DNA from 3 places in the Cohnella sp. GCM10027633 genome. Region 3 is predicted to be linked to each of the others. Evidence: riboswitches for the same ligand, from Rfam matches in the RefSeq annotation. Region 3 holds a riboswitch; each other region holds the start of a gene.
What was found. Region 3 has a riboswitch for cyclic di-AMP ahead of ACFQZG_RS17120 (APC family permease). Riboswitches for the same ligand answer to the same signal wherever they lie in the genome.
Positions count from the first base shown of each region.

Region 1: it holds a riboswitch for cyclic di-AMP, as region 3 does, so the genes downstream of both, ACFQZG_RS23965 (KamA family radical SAM protein) here and ACFQZG_RS17120 (APC family permease) in region 3, are expected to answer to the same signal.
Region 2: it holds a riboswitch for cyclic di-AMP, as region 3 does, so the genes downstream of both, ACFQZG_RS26930 (TrkH family potassium uptake protein) here and ACFQZG_RS17120 (APC family permease) in region 3, are expected to answer to the same signal.

Region 1 is NZ_JBHTGV010000015.1:91,368-98,577, forward strand. Features, by position in the region: gene ACFQZG_RS23960 (DUF5808 domain-containing protein) at 1-731, opposite strand, end outside; gene ACFQZG_RS23965 (KamA family radical SAM protein) at 846-2,018, opposite strand; cyclic di-AMP (ydaO/yuaA leader) riboswitch at 2,223-2,366, opposite strand; gene ACFQZG_RS23970 (antibiotic biosynthesis monooxygenase family protein) at 2,427-2,759, opposite strand; gene ACFQZG_RS23975 (S-layer homology domain-containing protein) at 2,882-5,632, opposite strand; gene ACFQZG_RS23980 (DUF2306 domain-containing protein) at 5,891-6,553, opposite strand; gene ACFQZG_RS23985 (aldo/keto reductase family protein) at 6,737-7,210, opposite strand, start outside.
Region 2 is NZ_JBHTGV010000022.1:36,505-43,714, forward strand. Features, by position in the region: gene ACFQZG_RS26925 (potassium channel family protein) at 1-533, opposite strand, end outside; gene ACFQZG_RS26930 (TrkH family potassium uptake protein) at 545-1,897, opposite strand; cyclic di-AMP (ydaO/yuaA leader) riboswitch at 1,977-2,158, opposite strand; gene ACFQZG_RS26935 (hypothetical protein) at 2,431-4,152, shown strand; gene uvrC (excinuclease ABC subunit UvrC) at 4,730-6,676, opposite strand; gene ACFQZG_RS26945 (YqzM family protein) at 6,888-7,034, shown strand; gene ACFQZG_RS26950 (SLC13 family permease) at 7,122-7,210, opposite strand, start outside.
Region 3 is NZ_JBHTGV010000007.1:86,196-93,405, reverse strand. Features, by position in the region: gene ACFQZG_RS17125 (heme-degrading domain-containing protein) at 1-375, opposite strand, end outside; gene ACFQZG_RS17120 (APC family permease) at 426-2,249, opposite strand; cyclic di-AMP (ydaO/yuaA leader) riboswitch at 2,354-2,532, opposite strand; gene ACFQZG_RS17115 (allophanate hydrolase-related protein) at 2,844-3,239, opposite strand; gene ACFQZG_RS17110 (allophanate hydrolase) at 3,253-4,605, opposite strand; gene uca (urea carboxylase) at 4,625-7,210, opposite strand, start outside.

The DNA.
Region 1 (7,210 bases), on a different contig from region 3:
CGGAACGTGCCGCGTTTGTACTTGGTCGAATTCTCGCCGTTGATCTTCCCCCCTGACGGCACGCCGTCGACGAGCGTCATCCCTCGAACGTCGGCCAGCGCGAAGTCGTAGCCGTGCATCGGGTAATCGATCTCGATCCGCTCCTCCGGCGTGACGGTCAACGTCGGCGAGACGAACTCCGCCCGGATAATGAGGAACGAAGCGAATAGCAGCACGCCGGCCACGAGGGCGATCACGGCTTGCATGATCGTCCTCCCCGCCAGCGTGCCCGTATTGACCGTCATGCCGATGCCGACCCGCTTCGGCACGGATATGCGCTTGTCTTGCGGGTTATGGTACGTGAAGCCGTTCGCCCAATACTCATCCTCGACCGTATCGCCCCATCCGCGGTCCCGCTTCAGCTTGATCGTATCGCGGAACGCGCGGCGGAAAGGACCGACCGTAACGAACAGGAAGACCGTTAGCCAGAGGAAGAAATAGACCGTTTGCGCGGCGAACCATTGCCACATGAGCGCCACCGGCACGAAGGCGACGATCGACCAGAGGCTGATTCTGGCGAGCTGCCTGTTATACCGTTGCTGAATTCGCAGCAATTCCGCGTCTTCCATTGCCTCCGAAGGCAACTCGATAGACAGCAGCTTCCCTTCGCGGTATCGGCCTTGCGGCTTGTAGGTGGCGATCAGAACGATATACAGAATCGTTGCGGGGATAAGCAGGACGATCGTGAGCATCAAGCATCTCCTCTCCGAATCATTCGACTTGTGCTTCCATCGTACTTCTTCGAACCGCCTTCCGCAATCGCGAAAAATCACCCGCCCGAGCGCTAGCCCGGACGGGTGATTCGGTTACCCCCGGCTAACCGCTCCCCGCGGATAATCGGACATCTGGTTGACGGAAGCGACCGCCTCCGTCATCTTGCTGGGCTTGCGCCAGTAGTTCTCGTTGCCGGGCAAGTCGTCGAACCACGCGGCGTCCGGCGGGCAATCGAGCACCATGAAGCGCCCGTAGTCGCCTTCCCGCGACTGGTGGTATTTCAAGTACGCTTTGCCGTCCTCGATGGACAGGATCTCTATTTTACCGGAAGTGTGGCTCATCGACAGGCGGACGCGCTTGCCCAGCCCGGACGTCCTCGCCTTCGCTTGCTCGACCAGCTCATACACTCGGGCGAGCGGAAGCACGAAGTCCCGGTTGCCCGCGACCGGACGGTTGACGAAGAAGTAATACGGCGTTACGCCGGCCCAAGACAGCCGGTCTAGCAACTCGCCGAGCACCTTCGGATCGTCGTTGATCCCGCGCAGGATCGGCGTCTGGTTGACGACGATCGCCCCCGCGTCGTGCAGCGCCGCGAAGCCGCGCACCGCTTCCGGAGTAATTTCCTTCGGATGATTAATATGGGCCATGACGTAGATGCGCTTGTTCGCGTCGGAGAACTCCCTGATCGTCTCGAGCAGTTGCTCGTCCTCGTAAATTCGCATCGGGTTGAACACCGGGATTTTCGAGCCGAGCCGGATAATCTTGACATGGTCGATCGCGCGAAGCCTCTCCAGAATGGAGCGAAGCTTCGGCGTACCTAGAATCAAGCTGTCGCCGCCCGTGAGGAGCACGTTGCTGATCTCGGGATGCTCGGCGATGTACTTCAATCCCGGCTCCACGTCCGTCACCGCTTCCTTCACGTCGTTGCGGAACAACCTTTTGCGGAAGCAGTACCTGCAATAAGCCCCGCACACCTCCGACACGATGAGCAGCGCCGTCGATTTGTACTTATGCTGGCAGCCGGGCACGACGTAATTCGTGTCCTCGTCCGAGGCATCCCACCGGCCGTATTCCTTCAGTTCCCCTTCGTTCGGGATGACCAGCTTGCGCAGCGGGTCGCGGGGATCGTTCCAATCGATCAAGCCCAGGTAAAAGTCGTTCACGCGAAACACGAATTTCTCCACGATTCTCTTCAGTCGTTGACGCTCCGTCTCCGGTATGTGGACGATGCGGTCGATGTCGGTTATATACTTGGGTTGTGCCATTCGTAAATCCTCCTCAAGTTTATAGTCGCTCGAACGTCGGCGGAATGGTACCGGACCTGCCCTACCCCCTTCCTTCGCCATAATAAAAAGACCCTTGAGCGTACGGAAACCAGACGGTTACCGTGCTCCGGGTCTTCGGATAAAAAGCAAAAAAAGACCCGCGAAGGGTCACTGACGGCAGATTGTCTCATCTGCGCACCGAATTCCTGACCCATCTGAAGCCGACGAGGTTAGCTGACGGGCTCGGGATAGATGGTTCCCTACGATCCGTACGACCGGACCGATACGCCCCTGAAGATTGGTTCCCCCGCTTCCCGGCGTGGACCGGGAACTAAGCTCCTTCTACTATATGTCAGGTTAGCAAAAGGTGTCAAATTTTCCATGCGCACATACTCACGAGCGCGGTGGTCACCGCGGGAACGCGTACGCCCGCTCGACCTTGCAGATCTTCAGCTCGTAGCTCGCGTACCAGTCTTGCCGGCCTCGGCTTTGCGCCACGAGATGCTCCTCGTTCTTCTTCCAATCGCGAATGGCCTCGAGACTCTCCCAATAGGAGATCGTAATGCCGAACCCTTCGGCGTTCCGCACGCTCTCCACCCCTAGAAATCCGGGCTGCGCCCTCGCCAGCTCCTCCATCCGATCGGCCATCTCTCCGTAGCCGTTGTCGCCTTCCGTACGCTGGCTGGAGAAGATGACGGCGTAACACGTCTCGCTCGATCCCGGTTCAAGACCGTGGGTCATTGGCATGGGGGTTAGCTCCTAACTTCATAAATTCACAGGGAAGATAATTAATTTGAAAATTTCCGATTCAACCTATTATAACAAGAGAGGGGCAGGATGAAATGCATCCTGCCCCTCTCTTGTTACATTCCTGCCGGTATCGATGGCGTCGTAACCGGCGTTGCGCCAGGTGTTACTCCATTCCCGGAAGTCGTGGTCGTCATTATTAAATAGTAATACGTCGTTCCCGGTAGCAGGTCGATATCCCGATCAACGAACTCCATTGTACCTGGAGCTATGAGATATACAATCTCGGTCATACTTGAAACTTCGGACGTCAGACCTCTGAATACTCTATAGCTAACCCCATCTCCTGTAGCGCTATCCGTCCATGTCACGCTGTTAACGACCCTATTGTCTTCGATAGCAGAGGTTACGCCGACATTCGTAACGGTATACGGGAAAATGAGGATATCCGTGAATGGCTTCGACAGGTTATCTTCGCCGTTCACATGATACATCTTATAGGCTCCCGGGGTTAACGAGATCACGTCTAAGTTCACTGTTTCACCCGCATATACAGTCTTCGTAACGGATAGTCCGTCATCTAGATAAGAAATAAGATCCGCTTTCGAATTCGGATATTGCGAGGTCGGAACGACATAGACGGTACCGGACTGATCCGCGCTGAATTGGAGCATGGATTTCCCCATTGATGGATGCGCTGTTTTTTCCTGCATTGCAATAAGCGCAGGATTAGCCGCTTTTTTATCCGCCTCGAACTTCGAAAGCGCTTTATACATAGCGTAGATGTTCACTGCCAAGTCATAGGTCGTTATTTTCCCCGCCCCGCTGCTTATATAACGCGGTCCGGATAAATCCAACTCTAGAATCGCTTTTGCACCTGCCCGATACTCGCCAATCGCGTTACCTTCGACAGCAACGGATTTTTTCTGTTCCGCAAGTGCCACTAAACGCTTTAGTTCCGAAAGATCGTTCGAATTTAGCGCATTCTTGAATGTTTGAACTGCCGAAGTCAGCGCGGTATAGCCCGACTGAATTTGTTCCGGCGTAGCGCCCGCATGATTAAGTACGCTGGCCGCAGCTCGTATCGCCGCTTCCAAGAGCTCTTTGCTACCCGATGCAGCCAACCCTGGAGCTGTGCCTTCCGAAGTAGAGTTGTATACCAATCTCGCTTGTACATAGGCGACTTTGAAACTTTCGAGTACAGGAGTGCGTATCGCTGCGTTCCTATAATAGATTTCTTGGGTATTAAGAGTCGCAAGCGCGCCATTGACCGCCGCCTGCGTTGCTGCGCTATCGTCGGCAACAGTCCGTGCCTCTTGAATGACCGATGCTAAGCTCGCCTTAGTTCCGAAAGGAACGTGTCCGACTGCGATGCCTTCAACCATACTGTCATGAAGAGCTTGAAGTGATGCAATTTTAGAAGCCAAGGCATCCTTGTTGACCGTTGTCGGCGGGTTAGGAACTACCGGCGTAGTGTTGCCCCCCGTATTCGTAGCCGGCTTCCCGCCAACCTCCGCTTGAACGCCGCTTCCGACTTCGACGTTCTTCGGCGTCTGCTCGATCGAGGATCCGTTCGCCTGAATATCGGCATTCTGAATGAGGCCTTGACCTACGACCTTCGTGACCGCCGCGAGAATCAGATCGACGATCGAAGCATCTTTGCTAAGGTTAACGTTAACGTCGCCTGCGCCTTTATCTACGTTTAGACTACCGACTTCGCCCTTCGGAATTTCGATATTGATCTTCGCCGCGAGAACGTCGACCGTCTCGAACTTGCCGCTAAGCGTTACTTTCGAATCCGCTGGAAGCGTCTCCGCCAGCGTGACGTTCTGGAACCCTTTGCCCGTCGTGCCTTCGGCGGACTCCAGCTTCGCTCCGGATTCCAGTATCACGTCGCGGACTTCTGTCGTCCCTTCGACGACGATTCGAATCATGCCGTCCTTCTTGTTGACGACGATCTTCACGACGACGGAGTTCTCGAAGTGAACGCTGTTCGCGCCGCCGCCGTTGACAGAAGTCGTGCCGGCCACCGACACTTGCTTCAAGAAGACGTCGCCGTCGCCTACCGATTCGGCGATCGTCAGGTTGCCTTGAATGTCCATGTTCCGCAACGTTACGCCCGGGGACGAGATCAACACATCTTTGCCGACTTTCTCTACGCCGCTTTCAGGTCCATACACGCCCGGCTTGTTATAGACCGCGACCTTCTGCACCCGATAGTCCAGCGCGCGCGTCAACAAGACGACCGCTTCCGCGCGGGTAAGCGTGTCGTTCGGACGGAAGCTGCCCTTGCCGTTTCCGACCATCAACTTCGCGTCAACGACCGCACCGACGGCGTTCTTCTCGGCGTCCGACAAGTTCGCTGTGTCTTGGAGCGTACTCGCGGACACTGCAGGAGCCAGCTCGAGCAGCTTGGTCAGCGCCTTCGCGGCTTCAAGACGAGACACCGGTTGAGTTGCCGAGAATGTTCCTTCCGCAATGCTTAAGATATAGCCCTGGGCGAGTGCCGCAGCCAAATCCTGATAGAACCAATCGGTTGCTTTCACATCGCTATACGTTACCGCAGCTTGTCCTGCGAACCCGAACGAAGCGTTGATCATCTTGACCAACTCGGCGCGGGATACTTTTCCTTCCGGACGGAACGTTCCATCTTTGTACCCGTTAATGAATCCTTGATCGAGCCAAGCTTGAATCGCGTTTTCTGCCCAATGGCCCTGGACATCCTTGACCGTTCCGGCTAACGCGCTAAGACTGCCCGCGAGCGCCAACGTTACGGCCATGATAATCGCAAGTAGCTGTTTACCCATGAACTTCTTACTCATCGCTAACTCAACTTCCTTTCGACATTTTCTCCTGATATTGGACATTACACTGGAAAATATATCATATTAAAGCAGGAGAATCTCGGAATTAATTGGTAATTTTAGGTCCTTTGTCGAAAAAGTTGTCGTAGCCGATAAAAAAGACCGACCATCCGCAGATGATCGATCCCTTGTCCATTCCCCGCGTTTCCGCCTGCCACCGCTACGCCATCCTCTTCCGAACGATACGGATAAGAAGCCCCGCAGTACCTGCGGTAAAATGCGCCGACTACATTCAGGAGAGGCACGGTCCGTAAGCTGCGATCACAATTGGAGAGTATTCGTCTCCACCCGGTATCCGCGTCTCCCGATGAGCCACTGCGCGAACAGCAAGTTCGGCACCCAGCAGAGCCAGCCGATGACGACGAACGTGACGTTCGTGTCTTCGAGTCTGAATGCCGCGGCGGCGATGCCCGTATACAGACGCAGCATGATCGCCGCGCAAGTCAGCGCGTAGTTGCGCGTCATCCACCGGCCGTGGGCTTGCGCGTCTCTATCGACGATTATGCTCTTGAGACTGCGATACAGCGTATATAACCACAAGGCCGATAGCGTCGCGAAGCCGAGCTTGCCGCTTACGCCTCCATCGGCGTAATAGGCCATGTACAAGCCGGTTACGGCGCCGATCGCCAACGTGACGGCGTACAGGTAACCGATCGCGCGGTGCACGTTCGGCTTGCGGAGGCGCAGCCGTCTTACGAATTGCAGCCAACCGATCGTCAGCGCGACGCCGGACGACGCGGCGTGCGTCCATAGCACCTTGTACCAGAGCGCCGGCAACGTATCGTCCTTTTCCGTGACGAACCCTTGGTCCCTGATGCCGTCGTAATCGCCGTACAACGCGAAGGCGTACGCTCCGATTCCGACGGCCAATATCGCCAACAAGACGAACGTCCATCTCGGCATAACCGCAACCCGCTTCGCCATTTGCAATCACTCTCAGTCACTTGGAATGGAATTCCACTGTAGTGTATCACCGGATCGCGGATCGCGGTAAGCGGCTTGCGACGGTGTCTTCCCTCGACTAGAGGCGGGTCGGATCTCCGACCGACGCGAAGAAGCCGCCCCGGACGAACCCGGAAGCGGCTTGTTCAATAGCGCCTCGATTGCTTACGCCAGAATCTCTTCGATCTTCGCGACGACGTCAGCGGACAACGTTACGCCGGACGCGCTCGCGTTCTGCTCGAGCTGCTCGACCTTCGTCGCGCCGACGAGCGCGCTGGCGACGTTGCCTTGGCGAAGCACCCAAGCGAGCGCGAGCTGCGTCAGCGTCAGTCCGAGCTCCTGCGACAGCGCGATCAGTTGCTCGACCTTCGTCAGGTGCGTTTCCGTCAGGAAGTTGTTGATCCACATGTTCGACTTCGGATCGTTCGCGCGGCTATCTTGCGGAATTTGCTGGCCGAGGCGATATTTGCCGGTCAGCACCCCTTGGGCGAGCGGCGAGAACACGACCTGCGAGATGCCGTTCTTCTCGCTCACCGGAATCGTCTCCTGCTCGATGCCCCGGTTGAACATGCTGTACTGCGGCTGATGCACGACGATGCGGTCCAGCAAGTACTTGTCGGCGACGCCGAGCCCTTCCTG
Region 2 (7,210 bases), on a different contig from region 3:
ACGATGCTGCAGCCGAACCGTCCTCTCGGATTGACGTCGTCGAGCGACTTGCCCGACAGGCATTGCGGCACGGCAAGCTCCGCGATCGTGTATTGCTTGGATAGTTCGATGTAATCGAGCAGGTTCGGCGACACGAGCTGGTGCGCCACGCGAACGCCCATGTCCCGCTCCGGATAGATGACGCGATCGACGCCCATCCGCTCCAGCACGCGTCCGTGCAAGTCGGACACCGCCTTGGCGACGACCTTCTTGACTCCGAGCTCCTTCAGCAGAATCGTCGCGAGGATGCTTGCCTGGATGTCGTCGCCGATCGCGACGACGCCGCAGTCGAAGTTGCGGGCCCCGATCGAACGGAGCACCTCTTCCTCCGTCGCGTCCGCCACGACGACGTGCGTCAGCACGTTCGACAGCTCTTGGACCGTCTCTTCGTCGCGGTCGACGCCGAGCACCTCGTAGCCTAATTGGATGAGCTCGCGGCCGATGCTCGAACCGAAGCGGCCTAAGCCGATAATGACGAATTGATTAAGTCTCATGTGCGTTGCTCCTACCCGATTATGATTTTACCTTCCGCATGACGGAACCTCGCTCGCTCCGGCTTCGGCGCCAACGCATAGGTCAACGTGAGCGGCCCGAGCCTGCCGACGAACATCAGCATAATAATGGTTAGCTTGCCCGGTAACGTCAAATCCCCCGTCAACCCCATCGACAGGCCGACCGTGCCGAACGCCGACGTCGCTTCGAACAGGATTTTCAGGAACGCCGCGTCCTCCGTCGTGCACAGGATCATCGTTCCGAGCATCACGATGCCGATACAGAACAACGTAACGGTAACGGCCTTATATACGCGCTCCTGCGCGAGCCGCAGACGGAACAGCACGACGTCCTCCTTGCCCCGGATCATCGCCAGCACCGCGCCGAACAGAACCGCGAACGTCGTCGTCTTGATGCCGCCTCCCGTCGAACCGGGAGACGCCCCGATGAACATCAATATAATAATGAAGAATTGCGTCGCCTGGCGGAAATCCGCGACGTCAACGGTCGTGACGCCGCCCGAGCGCGTGGTGACCGATTGGAACAGCGCGTCGAGCAGCTTCTCTCCGATGTGCTTGTCGCCGACGGAGTTCGGATTCGTATATTCGAATACGAAGATGATAAGCATTCCGAGAACGATCAGCGCGCCGCTAACGGTAAGGACGACTTTCGTATGAAGCGACAGCCTGCGCCGGGCGTTACGGTGCCTTAAGTCGAATAAGTCGGAAAGGACGATGAACCCGAAGCCGCCGAGAATGATGAGAGCCATCGACAAGAGGTTCATATAGAGATCGCCCGAGTAGCGGGAGAAGCTGCTGAAGTCGCCCGATAGGTCGAAGCCGGCGTTATTGAAAATCGAGATCGAGTGGAACACGCCATGATAGAGCGCCTGCCCGAAGCTCATGTCGAAGCTGAATCGGATTGTGAACAGCGCCGCGCCGACCGATTCGATCGCGAGCGCGAAGAAGACGACCTTGCGGACGAGCCGCACGAGACCTTCGATGCTGCCCTGATTGAGCGACTCTTGCAGAATCAGTCTTTCCTTCAAGGAGATGCGCCTTCTCAGAATGAGCGCGAACAACGTCGCCATCGTCATGAAGCCGATGCCGCCGACCTGCACGAGAAGGAGAATGACCCAGTGGCCGAACGTGGAGAACTGGGAGCCGGTATCATGGACGACGAGTCCGGTGACGCAAGCGGCCGATGTCGAAGTGAACAAGGCGTCTATGTAAGAGATCGACTTCCCGTCCGCTGAGGCGATCGGCAGCTTGAGCAACTGCGCGCCTAAGAAGATGACGAAGGCGAAGCCGAGCAGCAGCGTTCTCGGGGGAGATGCGCTGAACCAGCGAATGACTTTATTGAACATGCCGTATTCCCCTCTGCTAATAGCTCTCGAACGCACAAAAAAGAAGCACTGGAGCTCCAATGCTTCGCGTTAGCATGCGAGTCCTGTTCCGTGCAGCCTGCGAGGTTAGCTGTCGGGTTCGGGCTCGAAACAGACGCGCCCTATCCGCCGCTCGGCTTCGAGCGGACTGGAATTCACCCCGGGATCTCCGAATACAATAGCTTGTACCGGCGATCGGTTGGTTCCCCCGTTTTCCGTGAAGAAATTCGGCTGGTTCTTTTATAGGATCGTTCATGGACGTACCATCGAATTATATGCTTTCCGGGTAGACGTAACAACATCAAAAAGGAGGCAAACAACCGCGTTTCGCCGATAATTAGCACCGTTACCTCATCCGATCCGTCGCTCATGCGTCCGCACATCGATTATCGACGGCTTTTCTTTCATTTTCGCCAAAAATACGAGATACTTAAGGGATAATTCGGGACGCCGGGACGACCCGGTCCCCTGAAACCGTTTACTTCACGCCTTACCACGAAAGGATGCGTAGGCATATGCCCGCACATGATCAGGATACACTGTCCCGCCGATGGGTGTGGACCGCCGCGATCGGCTTGGCTCTCTTCCTTCTCATACAAGTTCTGCCGACTTCCCTGCAGGTATTCAAGACCGAGGATCACGACGTCTTAACCCGCGCCCAAGCGGAGAATAAAGCGCTGTCCGCGGCCGCGGACAGATTCGGCGTCGCGCGCTCCGACGTGTCCGAGACGACCGTAACTCACCTGTCGGATAGCGACGCGGTCGGTTATTACAGTAAGAACGATCTTGGGAAGGCGTACGACGATCGCCTGGACGCGACGATGCCGACCGATTACTACCGCGTCGATCTGCATCTGGCCGGCGATGGCGGCACCTTGCGCCTGCTGCTCCACCTGGAAACCGGCAGTCTCGTCGGTTGGCGGCACGCCGCGGTTGCAGGGGCTTCCGCGGGCGGCGCCGCGCCTGCGTTGGAGAGCGGCGGCGGGGCGGAACAAGCGGCTCGCGCACTCCACTATGCCGAAGCGTGGGGCGTTCATGGCGACGACTGGGAATGGACCGGCCGAACGCAGCCGGACGGCAGCTCCTTGTTCGTCTCCAAGAAGCCGCTGGGCGAAGCGGAACCGTGGCTGAGCGTGCGCGCGCCTGCCGGTTTCGAAGCGACCGCTTCCTCCCTGCCTCCTTGGAAAGGCGGATTCGTCGTATACGGCACGCAGCTTCCGGCGGAGTTTCTTAGCTATATGGATAAGCAAGAGCATCTCGCTTCCGAGTGGTCCAAGTACGGGTACATCTTGCCGGAGCTGTTCATGCTCGTCTGCGCGATCGTCGCGGCGGGAACGTACGTCGGGCATAGCTCGTACCGTAGAGGCATTTTCCTGGCCGGCTTGTTCTTCGTGCTCTACGTCGCCTATTCGTACAACATGATCCCCGGCATGCGCGCCAGCGTGATGGGGGTATCGACCGACAAGTCCGACGCATTCGATCCGACCTTGCTTACCGTGAGCATCATCATCTATGGCGCGATGGCGTTGCTCACGTACTTAGCCGCCGTCGGCGGAGACGGTTTGTGGAAGTCGATGGGCTATTCGCTGTGGCCGAGATGGAAGGAAGCCGGATATGGCAACGCGGTGCTGAAAAGCATGAAGACCGGCTACTTCCTCGCCTTCATTCTGCTCGGCGCGCAATCGGTCGTGCTCATCGTGCTGGAGCAATCTCTCGGGTCGTTCGCCTCCTCCGATCCTTCGCAGTCCATGTACAACATGACGTATCCGTTGCTGCTGCCGGTGCTCGCATGGTGCGCCGGCATCTCCGAGGAGCTACAGAGCCGCCTGTTCGGCATCGGTCTGTTCCGCAAATGGTTCGTAGGCGGCGCGCGCAAGCTGCTTCGCCGGGAACCGTCGGCTCGCGCCGCTTCCTGGCTGACGTTCGCCGCCATGGTGCCGCCGGGCTTGCTGTGGGCGTTCGGGCACGTCGGCTATGCGGTGTATCCGGTGTACACGCGCGTCATCGAGCTGGTGCTGCTGTCGCTATTGTTCGGCTGGTTCATGCTTCGCTTCGGCCTCATGGCCGTCATCTTCGCCCACGTGACGCTCGACGCCGTCCTCATGGGCGTGCAGATGATGACCGACGGGTTGCCGGGCGATTACTGGGGCGGATTGTTCAGCCTCGTCATGCCGGGGCTCGCCGGCCTCGCGATCTGGCGGCTTCATCGAATGCTCCGGCGTCCGGGTTCCGCGTAAAGTTTGTCGCCAGGCTGGAGCTATGGCACGGCCGGCGATCGTGAGGGGCTGCGTTGCAGCGCTTATCGTCACTATCCCTTCGGGTCAGAGGACGCTGAAGTTCGGTTGGGTCGAACAGCAGGCGCGGATTGCGGGCATTATATCGCTTATCGTCACTATCTCCTCGGGTCAGGGGACGCTGGAGATCGGTTTGGTCGAACTGCAGGTGCGGATAGCGACGGTTGGCGTACTGTAGTTTGGATTGCTCAAACTGTAGGCGATGTTTACTTCAATTCGCGAGCTGCAGTTCGGGTTAGTCGAACTGCAGGCGCGAATTGCGGCGGTTGGCGTGCTATAGTTTGGATTAGTCGAAGTGCATACCAAAAAGGCAGTCTTTCTAGGAAGATCATCCCCCGTGGGGTCTCTTCCAGAAACGACTGCCTTTTTAACTCGATGCCACCGCGCTATTGCGAGAAATCCCGCCACTCTCGCCTCAGTAACTCGACGCCCCCGCGTTATTACGAGCAACCTCGCCACTCTCGCCTCAGTAACTCGATGCCACCGCGCTATCCGTACCCGTGTGGCTGCTCCGCGCCCGCTACTCCGCGTTCAACGCCTCTAGAATACGCGCCGCCAACGCCTCGCCGATGGAGACCGCCTTGAAGTCCTCGGGCTTCGCTTCTTTAATCGCCTTCAACGAGCCAAAATGCTTGAGCAGCTGCTTGCGGCGCTTCTCCCCAATGCCCGGAATGGCGTCGAGCTTGGAGGCGACCATTCCTTTCGCCCGCTTCTCCCGGTGGAACGTGATCGCGAAGCGATGCACCTCGTCTTGGATGCGCGTCAGCAAGTAGAACTCCTGGCTGTCGCGCGCGAGCGGCACGGGCTCCGGCGGATCGCCGACGAGCAACTCCGCCGTTCGGTGCTTGGCATCCTTGGCAAGGCCGCACACCGGAACATCGAGACCGAGCTCGTTCGAGAGCACGTCCATGACCGAGGCGATATGCCCCTTGCCGCCGTCGATAACGATCAGGTCCGGCAGCGGCAGTCCTTCCTTCAGCACCCGCTCGTAACGGCGGCGAACGACTTCGCGCATCGTCTCGTAATCGTCGGGACCTTCGACCGAACGCACATTGTACTTGCGGTACTCTTTCTTATCCGGCTTCCCGCCGACGAACACGACCATCGCCGACACCGGCGACGCGCCTTGAATGTTCGAGTTGTCGAACGCCTCGATCCGGTTCGCGCTCGGAATGCCGAGCAGCTCGGCCAAGCCGTCCGCCGCCTTCACGGTGCGCGTCTCGTCCCGCTCGATCAGCTTGAACTTCTCCTCGAGCGCCACGCGCGAGTTGTCGCATGCCATCGCGACGAGTTGCCGCTTCGAGCCGCGCTGCGGGAACGCCACCCTGATCTTCAGCCAGCGGCGCAGCGAATCGCCGAGTTCTCCGCCCGTCTCGGCGACGACTTCCGCGCCCGCTTCCCCGCCGCCGGCGGCATCCTCTGCCGCCAACGTGGCGACCGCGCTCGCTCCGGTCAAGCCCGCGGACGGCACATCCGCCGCCAGAGCCTCCTCCTCGGGAGGCAGCGGCAACAGCATCTCGCGCGGAAGCGCCGGATTATCGCTGTAATACTGGGTAACATAGCTGAGAAAATCGTCGTAAGGATCCCCGTAGTAAGGGAACACGGACATGTGGCGTTGGTTCATTTTGCCTTGGCGCATGTAGAGAATCTGCACGCACATCCAACCCTTGTCGACGGCGTAACCGAACACGTCGCGGTCCATCGCGTCGGTCATGTTAATCGTCTGCTTCTCCATGAGCGCGTCGATCGCCGTCATCTGGTCGCGGAATTCCCGCGCCCGCTCGAACGCCAGCTCCTCGGCCGCTTCCTCCATCTTGCGCTTCAGCTCGCGCCGAATGTCGGCATGGCCGCCGTTCAGGAACCGCGCGATCTCCGCGATCATCTCGTCGTACTTCGCCTGATCGACCGTATATTCGCACGGCGCGACGCATTGGCCGAGATGATAGTACAAGCACACTTTGTCCGGCAGCACGTTGCACTTGCGCAACGGGTACAGCCTGTCGAGCAGCTTCTTCGTCTGCTGGGCCGCGAACGCGTTCGGATACGGGCCGAAATATTTGCCTTTATCCTTCACGACCCTCCGCGTAACCTCGAGCTTCGGATGCGCTTCGTGCGTGATTTTCAGATAGGGAAACGACTTATCGTCCTTAAGCAGCACATTGTACCTCGGGTTATGCTCCTTGATCAGGTTGCACTCGAGAATGAGGCACTCGGTATTGCTCGCGGTGACGATATATTCGAAATCCCGGATTTCCGAGACCAGCTTCTGCGTCTTCCCGTCGTGGCTGCCGTTGAAGTACGAGCGCACGCGGTTCTTCAGCACCTTCGCCTTGCCTACGTATATGATGCGGCCTTCGCCGTTCTTCATCAGGTAACAGCCCGGCTGATCCGGCAATAACGCCAGCTTGTGGCGAATGTTCGCCATCGCTTCCTCTCGGCTTACGGCCGGAGGCGTCGTATGATCCATGCGGGGCACCCCGTTCTCTTCGTCTTGCGGCGTCCGGGGACATGCGTCCGCCAGAACATCCGTTCCTCCATTGTACCACAGACGGGAGCCGTTGCGGATTCGCCTGCGCCCCCGATGTCGCAAACTTGTCACAACGCTCGACTTGCACGTCTTTACAACAAAAAGCGAAGTTGGGTATACTATCAGTATCGAACGTCTCAGGAGGCTTACCATGGAAAACGTGAGAGATCCGCGCCAACACATTAACGAAGAACCGCGCGACGACTTGCAAGACACGACAATGGGCTTTATCGGCATGTTCGGCTTCATGTTCGTCGTGTTCACCGTTGCGGTTGTCATTAAATTTATCATTTCGTAACTCCGGCCTAACCAACGAACGAAAAAAAACGCATTCCGAATCCCCGCGGGGAACCCGGAATGCGTTTTTTTTCGTTCCCTTGCTTCGTTAATCGATCAAGCCGAGCCACTTCCAATACGGCACGCTCGCCAGTACCGCCGCCATCGCCGCAGCCGCGTAGCCGAGCGCCATCCACT
Region 3 (7,210 bases):
TTTTCCTCGACCCTTCACGAGAATCGGGAAGCACCCGCCCTCGGCTTGGTACTCCTCCGACGACAACCCCGAAGCTTCCTTGAACGTCGTCCCCTCGGCCTTGTACTTCTCTCCGATATAGAGCGAGCTGTGGCCGAAACGGTTCACGACGTTCTTCTTCGCGTTGATCCAATAGATGTTGCCCTCGTTCGTCCCCGCCATGTAGTGCGTGTACAGCGGATGCGCATCGTTCTCGATGTGGACCGCGATGCCCTTGCCGAGCTCCTTCGCCAGCCCGACGATCAAGCTGCCTAGCGCCAACGCTTCGTCATTCGCGAACGATTCGAATTGCAGTTCCTTTTCTTGCTTCAATAACGTATCCAACAGTTCGCTCATGCTCCGATATCCCTTCCTTCGTTACGTCCTATGCGTTGTATGATAACACGTTACTTCTTCAGATGGTAAGGAACCGTGGTCACGATAACGTCCTTGCGATACAGCAAATACGCGCGAAGCATGAAGCTGGTCTGGTTGTGCAGAATGTTGTGCCAGCCTTTCTTCGGAATGAACTGCGGAATGACGACCGTCACCTGATAGTTCGATTCGCCCGCCTTGCGCTGCACCGTGTCGATGAACTTGCTCAGCGGCTGGATGATGCTCCGGTAATGGGAATGCAGCGTCACGAGACGGATCTCGGGCCGCCACTTGCTCCACTTCTCCTCGAACAGCGCCTCGTCCTCCCGCTCGAACGGAATGTAGACGGCGATAATCTGGTCGGGCTTGAGCGACTGCGCGTAGTTCACCGAATGCTCGACGACGTGCGTGATGCCCGATACCGGCAGGATGATCACGTTGCCCTCGATCGGAACGTTCGGTTCGCAAGTCGTCAGGCGCAGTTGGTCGCCAACGGCCTCATAGTGCTTCTTGATCCGGTAGAAAATAAAGATGATAAGCGGCATGAACACGAGCGCCGGCCACACCTGCCCGAATTTCGTGACGAAGAACATCATCGTGACGGTGAAGCAGATGATCGCGCCGACAGTATTGACCGCGAGCTTCGCCGCCCAGCCCGGCGGCTTCTCGCGGAGCCACTTGCGCATCATGCCGAGCTGCGCGAGGGTGAACGGAATGAATACGCCAACTGCGTACAGGGGAATGAGCCGCTCCGTGTGAGCCTCGAAGGCGACGATCAGCACGATCGACAGCACGCCGAGGCTGATGATGCCGTTCGAGTAGCCGAGCCGGTCGCCGCGGACGGTGAACATGCGCGGAATGAACTTATCCTTCGCCAGGTTGACCGCGAGCAGCGGGAACGCGGAGTAGCCGGTGTTCGCCGCGAGGATGAGGATGAGCGCCGTCGTGCCTTGAATGAAGAAGTACATGAAGTGGCGGCCGAACGTCGACTCCGCGATTTGCGACACGACGGTCACTTCGGCTCTCGGCGATACGCCGTAGTAGTAGGCCAGCACGACGATGCCGGAGAACAGAATCGCCAGCAGCGCGCCCATCGCGATCAGCGTCTTCGCCGCGTTGTTCGGCTCCGGCGACTTGAAGTTCGGAATCGCGTTCGAGATCGCCTCGACCCCCGTCAGCGCCGAGCTGCCCGAGGCGAACGCCTTCAAGAGCAGGAACAAGGTGACGCCCGCGACCGGCGTGCCGACGGACGTATACAGATCCGCCGACACGTCGCCGGTCGTGATCTTATAGATGCCCGCGCCGATCAGTATGAACAGCGCCAGTACGAACAAATAGACAGGATAAGCGAGAATCGAAGCGGACTCCGTCACCCCGCGCAAATTCAAGATCGTAATGAACACGACGAATACAACCGCGATGACGACCGAATAGCCGTGCAGACTCGGGAAGGCCGACGTGATCGCGTCCGTGCCCGCCGAGACGCTGACCGCCACGGTCAGCACGTAATCGACGAGCAGAGAGCCGCCCGAGACGAGCCCCGCGAACATGCCGAGGTTCTCCTTCGAGACGACGTACGCGCCGCCGCCGTGAGGATACGCGAAGATCACTTGCCGGTAGGAGAGAATCAGCGCCAGCAGCAGGATCAGCACGCCGATCGCGATCGGCACGGAGTACCACATCGCCGCCGCTCCGATGGCGAACAGGACGATCAGAATTTGCTCCGGCCCGTAGGCGACCGACGACAACGCGTCCGACGACAGAATCGCCAGCGCCTTCGTCTTGATCAGCTTCTGCTCTCCGAGTTCGTTCGATTTCAGAGGACGCCCGATTAACAATCTTTTGATGGAATACATGCCTTGCACCGCCAAGTCTGCAGAATGAAGTTAGGATACCCGTAAAAGACCGCAACAAAAAAGACCGCGGAGGGGTACCCCGCGGCCTTTGAATGGCCGAAGATTGCTCTCCTCTAAGACGCTTACGAGGTTAGCTGTCGGATTCGGGCGTATAGAGTCGCCCTACGAGCTCGGCCGGTCGGCCTCCCTCGATTCACCCCGCGCGGCAAGCCTTCCGGCCCGTCGCAACTTGCACTTGGTTCCCCCGCTCTCCGGTTGCCCGGAAACTCAGCGTATCGCGTTCTATTCGGTTGATGGAACGTTATGATCATAGTCCTGTCGCTTGCGGTTGTAAAACGCGATTTTCGGACCAAATCGGGTATATGGGCGGCGAATCCGGCATGAATGCGCATTCATTGCGGCTACTCATTGCCGGGCATCTCGAACTTGCGCCATGCGCGATCATGCTTCGTATGAGCGACTTGCAAGCATCTACTTGATAAAAATACCTGCGAACGCGGTGACGATCGTCTATTATGCATCTAAAAAGCGCCAACTTGGGCTAAAAAGGCACCCGGAGTTTCCGGGTGCCTGTATGATTATGGGCGTTGCGGCTTAATTCTCGGTTAACTTTTTCCAGCCGCCCAAGCCCGTAATGTCCTCGATGCCGGGCAGGTCGGCGGCATAGCCTTCGCAGATGAACCCGGGCACCTCCGTGCCGTCTGCGAGCTCCACCTTGCCGATGCCGAGCGGACCGGGAATCAAGGCGACGAACGAGCCGAACGCCGCCATCGGCAGCTCCCACACCTCAAGCGCGATCGCCCCGCCGCCCTGCGGCAGCTTGATCAAGCCCGGCTTCGCCGGCGTCGTCGGCAGCTTCAGCATGAGATACTTCGGAGCGGTCGTCGTCTCGCGGACGAACGAGCCCCCCCTCTCCAGCAATTGCTTCTCGAGCGGATAGCCTCGCATATGCAAGCCGCATACGGCCACTAACGTCGTCTCCTGGGACATAAGCACCTCTCCTTTAATTGTTCTGGATGGCGAGCGCGGCGCCGCGGACGAGGTCCTCGCGCTCCGCCGCCGCGAACAGCGTAATGCCGAACGGCAGATCGTCGGCCGCATCGACGGCAGGCAGAGCGATCGCGCACATGTCGAGCAGATTGCAATGGTTCGTATATCGGCCCATGTCGCGGTTCGTCGCGACGGGATCTTGCCGCACCTGCTCCCGTGTCCACGTGCCGCCCGCCGTCGGCAGGACGAGCACCGCGTCCTTCAGCCGCTTGCGCGCCTCGAGCTTATATTCCTGCAGCTTGTGCATCGCTTGGAACAACGATGCCGCAGTATGCCGCTCGTCCGCGCCGGAACGGAGAATACGCTCGGTCACCGGCAGCACGGCGCCCGGATGCGCCTCGACGAACGCGCCGAGTCCCGCCCAACGCTCCGCGACCCAGGGGCCTTCGTACAATACCGATGCCGCTTCGCCGTATTGCGAGATATCGACTTCCTCGACGGGAATGCCCAAGCCGGCGAGCGACGCGAGAGTTGCGTCCCATGCCCGCTCGTATGCCTCGGCGTAAGGGCCGTAGAACGCGACCGTTCCGGCGATCGGCACGCAGACGCGGGTCGGGAGCGCGGCAGCCGGAGCCGGCAGCCGCCGCGACCATGGATCGCCATCGTGCGGCCCGCGGGCGATGCGGTCAACCTCGTACGCTTCTTCCGCGCTCCAAGCGAATACGGTCACGCAGTCCAGGCTCTCGCATGCCGGCACGACGCCGTGGACCGGCCAAGCGCCTAGGCTCGGCTTCAGGCCGACGAGCCGGTTCAGGTGCGCCGGCACGCGCCCGGAACCGGCGGTGTCGGTGCCGAGCGAGAACGCCGCTTGGCCGCGGGCGACCGCGACCGCCGAGCCGCCGCTCGAGCCGCCGCTGATCAGCTCCGGCTTGAGCGAGTTGTGCGTCTCGCCGTAAGGACTGCGCGCGCCGACGAGCCCGGTAGCGAACTGGTCGAGGTTCGCCTTGCCGATCGGGATCGCCCCCGCGGCGACGAGCCGCTCGACGACCGCCGCATCCTCGGAAGGCTCGTACGCGTACGCCGGGCACGCTGCCGTCGTCGGCGCCGCCGACCAATCGATATTGTCCTTGATCGCGAACGGAATGCCCCAGAGCGGCGCATGCTCCGGATCGAGTCCGTTCAACCGAAGCAGGTACGGTTCTATCCGCTGCCATTCCGGCGGCGTAATCCAGATATTCATTCCTTCGTCCCGCTTCGCCCGCCGGATGATCTCCATGACGACCTGCGCCGGCGTTACTTTGCCGCTTCGATAGAGCTCCCGGAGTTCGCTTATCGTCAGCGACTCCGGAACGATTGTCTTCTCCATCGGTATGCGCCTCCATCCTCTATTTCATTATGCTTGCGATAAGCTGTCCCGAATGGACCGGATCGCCCGGCGTCACGAACAGCGACCCGACGATGCCGTCCGCGGGTGCCTGCTGCGCGAATTCCATCTTCATGCTCTCTTGGATGATGAGCGTATCGCCTTTCTTGACCGCTTGGCCCGGCGAAACGAGCACCTTCCACACGCTGCCCGGCATCGGCGTCCGCACGGGCACCGCCCCCGCGGGTAACTCGTTCTCTTCGGTAGGCTTCGGCGCCTCTTGCTCGGACACGTACTCGGCGAGCCCGAGACGCTTCCAGCTCTCGCGCTCGGCTTGGAACGCCGCCTGCTGCTTGGTCTTGAAGGCGTCCGCGCTTTCCTTGATGTCGTCGAGGAACTTCAAATATTCGCCGAAGTCGAACTCCGTCTCCGTAATGTCCGCTTCGAACCGGCCGCGCAGGAAGTCTTCCCGCAAGACGAGCAGCTCCTCGGCGCTAACCGGGTAAAATTGAATTTGATCGAAGAAGCGAAGCAGCCAAGGCTGGCCCGGCTTGAAGCTCGCCGTCGGGCGCAGCTTGTTCCACATCTGCACCGTGCGGCCGACGAATTGATAGCCGCCCGGGCCTTCCATGCCGTAGACGCACATGTACGCTCCGCCGATGCCGACGGCGTTCTCCGGCGTCCACGTGCGCGCCGGGTTATACTTCGTCGTCACGAGCCGGTGGCGCGGATCGGTCGGCGTCGCGACCGGCGCGCCGAGGTAGACGTCGCCGAGACCGAGCACGAGGTAGTTCGCGTCGAACACGATGCGCTGCACGTCGTCGATGCTGTCCAGTCCGTTCACGCGGCGGATGAACTCGATGTTGCTCGGGCACCACGGCGCGTCGGGGCGGACGTTCTGCTGGTAGCGGTCGATGGCGACGCGTGTCGCCGGATCGTCCCACGACAGCGGCAGCCGGACGATGCGCGACGGCACGCGGATCGAGTCGAGCGGCGGAAGCGAACGATCGATCTCCACGATGCGGGCGCACGCTTCCATCGCCGTCGTCTTCGAAGGATCGATGTGCACCTGCAAGGAGCGGATGCCCGGCGTCAGATCGACGACCGGAATCGCCCCGCTGTCCTTGATCGCCTGCATGAGCGCGTTCGCTTGGAAGCGAAGCGCCAGATCGAGCTCCAGCTCCCCGTATTCGACGAGCAGGTATTGATCGCCGCAGCAACGAATCGTCAGCGGGAACCGGCGGCCCGGCGACGCGTCGCGATGAAGGATCGGGTAATCGGTACGGAAGTCCGAGACCGCCGAAGGCGGCAGCACGACCGGCTCGAACGCCTCCCGCTCGCCTTCTCCGATCGCCCACAGGTTGTGCTCCTGCGCGGCGCGCAGCGCCTCCGCTTCCTGCAGCGTCAGCAGCCGGAAACGAACGGTATCGCCCGGGTGCAGCTGGCCGAGCTTCCACAGCTCTGCCGTCGCCGTCGTGACCGGACAGACGAAGCCGCCGAGGCTCGGGCCGTCCGGGCCGAGCAGAATCGGCATGTCGCCGGTAAGATCGAGCGTGCCGACGGCGTACGCATTGTCGTGGATGTTCGACGGGTGCAGCCCTGCTTCGCCGCCGTCTTCCCTCGTCCAGAGCGGCGCGGGACCGATGAGGCGAACGCCCGTCCGCGAGCTGTTGTAGTGCACTTCCCAAGCCGTCTCCGTCAGTTGCGTCAGATAGGCCGGACGCAGGAACTCCTCCGTGCAGTGCGGCCCCGGAATGACGCCGATCGTCCACGCCTTCGTCATCGCAGGCTGGTGCAGTTGCGCCAGGCCGAGTTCCTCCGAGGCGTCGACCGCCGACGAACCGGCGGCTTCAATCGAGCCTTCGTTCACGTTCAGAACGTCGCCCGTCCGGATCGCGCGGCCGCCGTGCCCGCCGAAGTTGCCGAGCGTGAACGTGGACGCGCTGCCCAAGATTCGCGGCATATCGAGGCCGCCTTGAATGAGCAAGTACGCGCGCATTCCTTCGCGAGCCTCGCCGAACGCGAGCGTCTGGCCGCGACGGGCGCGAACGACGCGATACGGGCGCACCGGCTCGTCGTCGAGCGTCGGCTGCATGTCGGCCCCGGTCACGCAGAACGCCATGTCGCTGCGGAACCGGAATGTGCCGCCGCGCAGCGTCATCTCGAGGCCGGCCGCGTCGTCCGCGTTGCCGAGCAGCTTGTTCCCGATGCGGAACGACAGCGGGTCCATCGGTCCGCACGGAGGCACGCCGACATCCCAGTAGCCGACGCGACCCGGATAATCCTGAACCGTCGTCTGAACGCCGCCGTCGAGCACCTCGAGCGCGCGTTCCGCCGGCTCGAAGCCGGACAGCAGCTGCGTATAGACGTTGCCCGAGACGCAATCTTCGCTCGCGAGCAGCTCTTGCAAATATTGAAGGTTCGTCGTGATGCCGTAGAACCTCGTCTCCGCGAGCGCCTTCGCCAGCTTGCGGATCGCGTCCTCGCGATCGGTGCCCTTGACGATAATCTTGGCGAGCATCGGATCGTACAGCGTCGTGACCGTCATGCCGTCCCGCACCCACGTCTCGTTGCGCGCATCCGAGGAGAATAGTGCCTGGTCCATCTG